2 regions of the Brevibacterium pigmentatum genome follow, and region 2 is predicted to be linked to the other one. Evidence: predicted binding sites of a transcription regulator. Region 2 holds the regulator's gene; the other holds the start of a gene.

Region 1 (4,151 bases), 1.3 Mb from region 2:
ACGAGGTTGATGTCGGCGTCGGTGTTGTTCTTCAGCTCCCCGAAGACTCCGGTCATTCCGTCGTCGGCGGCCTTGACCCAAGCGCCGTCGAAGCTGAGCGCTTCGGCGTCGACCGCGCTTTCCGAGGATTCAGCCGAGGTCGAGCTGCTGCCATCGGTCTGTGTCGAACCGGCGGCCTTGCTGTCGTCTTGGCCGCAGCCTGCCAGGCCGATGGCGACGGCGATGGGCAGGGCAAAGGCCAGGGTGATGTTCTTTCGCATGATGTCTGCACTTTCGTCATTCAGGTGCAGTCGAGCACATGTCGGCGCGCGCCGCGGTCGCCTGTTGGGCCAGGCAGTCCCGCGTGTTCCCCGTCGTCAGACGACGAGGATCTTCGGTCGCAGAGTCTCTGGTGCCCGAAGCTGCGGGCGCTGAGCCGCATCGCGTTCGTCCGTCTGTGTGCAGGGACCGCGGCCGGCCGGCAGCGCTTTCGTGAGCCTCTGCGCCCGTCACGGTTGCCAGCGCGCACCTCGTGCGAGTGCAAGTGCGCAGGGCACGTGTTGGCCAGTGTGCGGGCACGTGTCCTCTGCGCGCAGCGGTGTGCGCGGACGTGTTCGACTGTCACCGAGGGGCGGCCCGCCGCTGTCTGGGCGGTCGTCCGAAGATGGATGGTCACCCGGGAAACCAGGTGTGGGTCGGCGCTGCAAACGCCGATTGGGATGTCAGCCGAGCGCGGGCGGGCCGCGGCGGTAGTTCGGGCCGACCACCGCCGAGGTGACCGGCTGCGGCACCCGGAACGAAGCGCAGAGCTTGCGGAACGGTTCGTCCGCCAGGACTCCGGCCGCCTCGGCGAGGGCTCGCAATGCGCCGATCACCGGGCCCAGGGCCAGCTGCAGAATGCTGAGGACGATGTCCTCACCGCGCTTGAGGATCACGGCGGTGACGAGGACGGCGACGACGTGGGCGATGATCATCCCCACCGAGGTGGCCCCGTGGCTCGCATGCCCGAGCGCGGACGCGGCAGGACCGAGATCAAGAGTGCCAGGGGCTGGCACGATGTGCCCGGCGTGGGCGTGGAGGGCCGCCTCGGCGGAAGTGGATCCGGCACCTGCAGCTCCGGCCTGCCCGCTTCCGGATTGAGCGGTTCCCGCGTGGGCCCCCGCATGGGCGAAGGTGTGTGCGGACCAGCTCATCGTCAGGTGCATGAGCACCTGTCCGAGGCCGAGCAGGCCCGCCAGAGTCAGGTAGCCCAGGCGCCTGCCGGCGACGATCATCGCCGCCCAAAGGACGAGAACGAAGACGACCACAGTGCCCGGAATCGAGACGCCGCCACCGGCACCGAGGTGCATGAGCAGAGCAAGGAGAGTCGTGAAGAGGGCAGCGAAGAGCGCACGTACGGATTTCGTCCATCCGGTCATGGGCCCTCCTCTCAGCTCGCTCCCACATTCTACTCAATGTAGAACAATTTCGGGAAGGCGACTGACCCTACATCCGCAGCCAGGTATCGGCGGTCTTCTTGACCATGGCACCGGCATCAGCGGCAGCATCGCCCCAGGCGACGAGGTTGCCATCGGGGTCAGTGGTGGAGTCGGAAAGGACGACGACGTCGAAGTTGCACACAAGACCCGCCATCGCCGAGGCGTAGACGGCTCCGGGGGTGCCCGCCGAGGAGGCGCCAGCGTCGGCATCGCCCTCTGCCTGGGCGGCGGGGTCAGTGGTGACTTCGCCAGTTCCAGTGCCCGGCTCGCCCGCGGTGGCGTCGGCGCCGGCGATGATGATCCGGTCGACGGAGAGGTCATGCAGACCTGCGGCCAGATCGTCGACGCCTTCGAACACATCCGGACTCGCGGACCGGAGCACGAGATCCTCCTCATCGGGGACGAAGATGCTCAGCTCCTCATCAGGAGTGTCGGCGAGGTCGGCCTTCGTCGACGCGAAGATGAGCACACCGCCCACAGCGCGGGTGCGGGTGACGATATCGCCGAGGGTCTCCATGGCGTCATCGCTGGGGTAGCTGGCGTCGTCGGTGTCAATGAGGAGCAGGGCATCCATACTCCAATCGTGCCACGACCGACTTACACATTCGAAGCCGGTTCACCTCGGCTGCGGCCGACACCACCCCTGACCTGCATGGATTCAAAGAGGCTTGTCAACATTCTCGAACTGTGACGAACATCAGATTTGTGTTCGAAACTTTTATCGATCACCTATGGCATTCAACACATTATGAGCGTACACTGGATTCCAACAACAACGATGTTGGTGAACGGAATTCATCCCCATGACCCTCACTCCCGAACGCAGCTCCGATCATTCCGATCGGAACGCCGACAACTCCCCGCAGACCAGCGGTCACCCGCTGCTGGCCGACGAGGAGTGGGCAGATCTCAGCCGCTTTGCGCCCGAGGTCACCTCTTCGATCACTCAGCTGATGGGCCTCAAAGATGAGCTGCGCTCGTTCGATCGCCCCATGGGACCGGATCAGGCCATCATGCTCGCCGATGGGGTCGAGGCGATCACACGCATCAACGATGCGTTGTCGACGCTCGCACTCTCCGTCTGCGAACGCGTCGGAACACCCATCGATTTCGGCGCCAAGTCGACGAAGTCGCTCATCGAGAACCGATTCAACCTCACCGGCGCCGAGGCGAATCGCCGCACCGATATGGCCAAGAACCTCGGCGGACGCGTCGACATGGCCGGACAGGCTCTGCCGCCTCTCTACCCTGTCGTCGCGGATGCGCTCCATGCCGGCACGATCTCCGCCGCCCAGGCGTCTGTCATCGAAGACTGCATGCGCAAACTGCCCACGTGGGTCAGTCAGACGGTCCGCACCGACGTCGAGACGCGCTTGGTCGACAACGCACCCAATGTCCGTCTCAAGGATCTGCGCGAGATCTTCGGCAAGCTCATGGGCTATATCGACCCGGACGGCGCAGAGCCGAATGACTCGGCCGACCGCTCGGCGTACAACATGTCCATGCGTGCCAAGACCAACGGCGACTGGGAGCTGCGTGGACTGCTCGACCCCGTCACCGGCGGAACTCTCAACGGACTGCTGACCTCACGAATCCAGTCTGCGGGAGAAGACGGCAAGGCCGGTGCCGACAATACCGATGCCGACTCGGCGGCCGGCGCCTCTGGGATCGGGGCCGCGGGCAATCCCGACACCGTAACCGGTGCTTCTGAGGAAACGAGCTCGCCGCTTCCTGACAAAGAGCTGCTTGAGATCGTCGATGCGGTGCTCTCCGGTGACCGATATGACGCGAAGCGAGTTCCGGAACCCGATCTCAACGCAGCTCGCACGAGCGGGAATCCGACTGCCGTCCCCGGCGTCGGCGTTCGTGAGGACGGCGGTTTCGTCGACGTCAGCGCTGAACAGCCCTCGGCGCGCGAATGGATCTACGAACGATTCGCCGGCCTCGTCACGACGATCGACAAGCAGCGGACGGCTGCAGGAGCACCTTATGCTCTCGTCATCAACGCCACCGCCGAAGATCTGGCCAAAGGAACAGGACACGGAACCACGGGCGCCGACAATCCCATTCCCATCAAGGAACTGATGAGAAACGGCCTGAACGGCTCGCTGTTCTTCCACCTCATGAGCGACAGGGCCAAGACGATGCAGGTGGCCACAGAACAGCGCTTCGCCAATCGCAAACAGTTGGCAGTGATCACCGCCCGTGACCGAGGTTGCACCTTCCCCGGCTGTGACGCTCCTCCCGGTTGGTGCGATGCCAACCATGTGTTTCCATGGTCGCTCGGCGGCAAGACGGAGATCAACAATCTCGCGCTCCTGTGCAGCTATCATCACCACCTGCTCGACCGCACCGAATGGGACACGGTGATGCTCTTCGACGGGCGACCCGCCTACATTCCGCCCGCCGCAAAGGACCCGGCTCGTAAGCCGATCCTCCACGCCCGCTTCATCGCGGACGATATCGTCGACTCCCTGTTCGACAAATAGCCGCCCCTCCTTTCAGGGGACAGCTGTGCCCAGTTTCCAAGCGCAAACGCGTCCCTGCTCAGCGCCCGATTCGGGAGCGGCGAAGGCTCATATCAACATCGAGCAGCAGAAGGTCAGCCGACATTCCCGGCGCCAACAGACTGGCAGCATCATCGCGGCCCAGTGCGTGTGCAGAGTCGCCCGGCTCCGGGGCGACGCCCAGTGC
Region 2 (4,151 bases):
CCGGACGCAGCGGGCTGAGCGAGGAAGCGCTGACCGAACTCGAAGAACTCGTCGAAGCCTCGAACGGCGGTGCACTGGGACTGTTCTCCTCGCGGGCGGGCGCGAACGCGGCGGCCGAACACCTGCGGAACAAGTTCGATTTCCCGATCCTGCTCCAAGGCGATGACGGACTTCCCGCCCTCGTCTCTCAGTTCACGGCCGATGATCAGACGTGCCTGTTCGGGACGATGTCGCTATGGCAGGGAGTCGACGTTCCGGGACGGACGAACCGTCTGGTCATCATCGACCGTCTGCCCTTCCCTCGCCCCGACGATCCGCTCATGCAGGCGCGAGCGCGTGACGCCGATCAGCGGGGAGTCAATGGATTCATGGCAGTGTCGGCCACGCATGCCGCTCTGCGGCTGGCTCAAGGAGCCGGTCGTCTCATCCGGTCGACGAAGGACAGGGGAGTGGTGGCCGTGCTCGACTCGCGGCTGCGCTCGGCCCGGTATGCCGGATTCCTCGTCAACTCGATGCCGCGGATGTGGCCGACGACGAACTCCGGCCTTGTCCGCAAGAGTCTGGCCCGACTGGCCGAGACTGACCAAAGTTAGGCCGCGCCGTGCCGCTGTAGCCGGCATTCCTGCCATTGAATGTGGCGAAAGGTCTGGAATCCTTCGAGATTTCAGACCTTTCGCCACTTCTCACGGCTCAGACCTTCGTCGTACGCGGGATTCTGATCAGAGGCGGCGGATGACGGCGACGACGAGACCCATGATCTGCGCGTAGGTGCCGTCGATGGGCTCGTAGTTCTCGTTCTGCGGCATCAGCCACTGCTGACCCGCCTTGCGCTTGAGCGTCTTCACCGTGGCCTCGCCGTCGAGGAGGGCGGCGACGATCTGACCGTTGTCAGCGGTGTGCTGCTTGCGCACGACCACCCAGTCGTCGTGGCAGATGGCGGCTTCGATCATCGAATCGCCGACGACCTTGAGCAGGAACATCTCACCAGAGCCGACGACCTGCGTCGGCAGGGAGAAGACATCGTCGACTTCCTGTTCGGCAAGTATCGGGCCACCGGCGGCGATGCGTCCGACGACCGGCACCTGAACGGTGTTGTTGGCCAGCTCCTCGTACTTCGCGCGCTCCGCCTCTTCCTCTTCGAACGGATTGACCACTTCGATGGCACGCGGACGCTTCGGATCGCGACGGACATAGCCGAGGCGTTCGAGCTGGGAGAGCTGATGGGCGACGCTCGAGAGGGAAGCCAGTCCTGCGGCCTTGCCGATCTCGCGCATGCTCGGCGGGTAGCCGTTGGCAACGACGGCACGTTCGATGGTCTCGAGCACGAGGCGCTGACGGGGAGTGAGGCGGAAATCGCCCTCACCGGACGATCCCTCAGGGATCTGGACCACATCGTCATCGCTGCGAGCGGCAGCGATCTCACTGGCAACATCTTCGTTGCGAGGCCTGCCTCTGCCTCGCTTGTTCTGAACCATTGCTCGTTCCCCTTCGTTCTATTCCCTGCCGCTGAACGCCGTGATCTCCGCTTCGGAAATTCTCGTGTCAGTGCCGACTGAGATGGTTCTGACAGATCAATCAACAACGCTGGTTCCCTCTCATTGTCGCATAGATGTTCGAGTTGGACTGGACATTTGTTCGATTGGCATGTTGAATAGAACAGACGTTCTACCGATTACTGGTGGAATCGTACGAATGAAAGAGGTAATGCGATGTCTGCACAGAACACCGAGCTGCACCTGACCCCTCGTGGACGCCAGGCTGTGCGCCTTCTCCGGACCCTGCTCGTCGCTCTCGTCGTCATCGGCGGAGCAGTCCTCCTCGCCACCCAGTCGTTCTCGGCCGCTGCTGTCGCCGAACCGGAGACGGAGAGCATCGGCATCGACGCCGAGGCAGTCGTCGTCGGCGAAGGCGAATCGCTGTGGACCGTGGCTTCGAATCTCGGCATCGACCGCGACACCCGCGATGTCGTCGCCGATATCGTCGAGATCAACCACCTGGACACCCCGACGGTCCACCCCGGCCAGACCCTCGACGTTCCGGTCCACTGAGACACGGTCGGATCCGGCCGCCTCGGTGAATCCCGTGGCCCGACCCGCCGCCCGGGCGGCGGGGGCCTCTCGGTAGAATGACTGCCGTGGGAAACATCGAATCTCTGCCAGTGCGTTCTGACCTCGTCGGCCTCAAGCCGTACGGGGCTCCGCACCTCAATGTGCCGGTCCAGCTCAACGTCAACGAGAACGCCTATCCGCTTCCGGACGTTGTCGTCGACAGCATGCGCGCAGCCGTCGACGATCACTTCGCCGGACTCAACCGATATCCCGATCGCGAATTCACCGCACTGCGCGAACACCTCGTCACCTATTTGAACGGTGTGAACGAACGCGCCGGAGACACAGTCGACCTCGATCCTTCCATGATCTGGGCCGCCAACGGTTCGAACGAAGTGCTCAGCCACATCGTCCAGGCCTTCGGAGGACCGGGTCGTACCGTCTTAGGCTTCACCCCCTCCTATTCGATGCACCCGCTCATCACCACGGGCACCGGTGCCGAATGGCAGCACGTCGAACGCAAGGACGACTTCACCCTCGACGCGGACACTGTCGCCGCCGAGGTGGCCCAAGCGAATCCGGACATCGTCTTCCTCTGCACCCCGAACAACCCGACCGGCACCTCGATCGACCTCGACGTCATCGAAGCCGCCTACGACAACTGCGCAGGGATAGTCATCGTCGACGAGGCGTACGCGGAATTCGCCCGCCCCGCCAAGTCCTCGGCCATGACCCTGCTGGAAGGCCGACCCCGCCTCGTCGTCTCCCGCACTATGAGCAAGGCTTTCGCCTGTGCCGGACTGCGTCTGGGCTACGCCATCGCCGCCCCCGAACTCATCGACGTGCTCCGGCTCGTCCGCCTGCCGTACCACCTGTCCGAGATCACTCAGGTGCTGGCCTGCACGGCACTCGAACACGCGGAGCTGCTGCTGGGCAACGTCGACCGACTCATCGACTCGCGCAACCGGATGGCGAGCCACCTCGCCGAGGCGGGCTTCACCGTCCACGACAGCGATTCGAACTTCGTCCTCTTCGGCAACATCTCCTCACCGGCCGACCTGTGGCAGAAGCTGCTCGACCGCGGAGTCCTCATCCGCGATATCGGCATCACCGGCCACGCTCGTGTCAACGCCGGCACCGAGGAGGAGACCGAAGCGTTCCTCAACGCCATCGACGAGATCCTCGCCGAATCCCCGGACATCCTCGCGGACCGCCCGCAGACCCCGTCATCAGCCGCCCCGACGAAAGGCACTCCATGAGGCAGGCCCAGAACTCGCGCACCACGTCCGAGTCCACGGTGTCCGTGTCCGTCAACCTTGACGGCACCGGCACCTCGAACATCTCGACGAGCGTGCCGTTCTTCGACCATATGCTCACCGCCCTGTCGAAGCACTCGATGATCGACCTCGACATCACCGCCACCGGCGACACCCACATCGACGTCCACCACACCGTCGAAGACACCTCCATCGTGCTCGGCCAGACCCTGCGCGAAGCACTCGGCGACAAGGTCGGCATCCGCCGCTACGGCTTCGCCGCCGTGCCGCTGGACGAAGCACTGGCACAGTGCGTCGTCGACGTCTCCGGCCGTCCCTACTTCGTCCACGAAGGCGAACCCGAAGGCCAGCAGTACCACCTCATCGGCGGCCACTTCACGGGGTCGATGACTTCCCACTCGCTGGAATCCATCGCCTTCAACGCAGGACTGACCGTCCACCTCGACCTGGTGCGCGGCCGCGACCCGCACCACATCGTCGAAGCCGAGTTCAAGGCCTTCGCCCGCGCCCTGCGCGAGGCCGTCGAGACCGATCCGCGAAGCAACTCCGTTCCCAGCACCAAGGGAGTCCTGTGAGCACGACCGTCATCGTGACCCCGTTCGGGGTCGCCCAGCAGTTGGCCGCCGCCTGCGTGCTGTCGAACATCTCCGGCACCATCGTGCCGATCGGCGAATTCAGCGGAATCGTCCTCGCCGACACCGATGTCAAAGCCGGCAACGAGGCGGCCGCAGCGATCTCGAAGCTCGCCGGCAAACACGAGGTCCTCCTCCTCGTGCGCAGCGAAGAGCAGATCGACGCCGGCCATTACCGCCACGGCAGTCGCGAA

Evidence for each region. Region 2 encodes LexA, which represses DNA repair genes until DNA is damaged. Its sites were predicted from a motif close to TCGAACANNTGTTCGA; they were not measured.
Region 1: the regulator LexA is predicted to act here: its motif matches at 2,155-2,170, upstream of GUY30_RS16750 (HNH endonuclease signature motif containing protein).

The regions. Positions count from the first base shown of each region.
Region 1 covers NZ_CP050153.1:3,689,377-3,693,527, forward strand. Annotated here, with positions in the region: gene GUY30_RS16735 (copper chaperone PCu(A)C) at 1-260, opposite strand, end outside; gene GUY30_RS16740 (hypothetical protein) at 702-1,397, opposite strand; gene GUY30_RS16745 (hypothetical protein) at 1,465-2,031, opposite strand; gene GUY30_RS16750 (HNH endonuclease signature motif containing protein) at 2,261-3,946, shown strand; gene GUY30_RS16755 (N-acetylglucosamine-6-phosphate deacetylase) at 4,005-4,151, opposite strand, start outside.
Region 2 covers NZ_CP050153.1:2,388,426-2,392,576, reverse strand. Annotated here, with positions in the region: gene GUY30_RS10775 (ATP-dependent DNA helicase) at 1-593, shown strand, start outside; gene lexA (transcriptional repressor LexA) at 720-1,475, opposite strand; gene GUY30_RS10765 (LysM peptidoglycan-binding domain-containing protein) at 1,710-2,048, shown strand; gene GUY30_RS10760 (histidinol-phosphate transaminase) at 2,126-3,307, shown strand; gene hisB (imidazoleglycerol-phosphate dehydratase HisB) at 3,304-3,900, shown strand; gene GUY30_RS10750 (hypothetical protein) at 3,897-4,151, shown strand, end outside.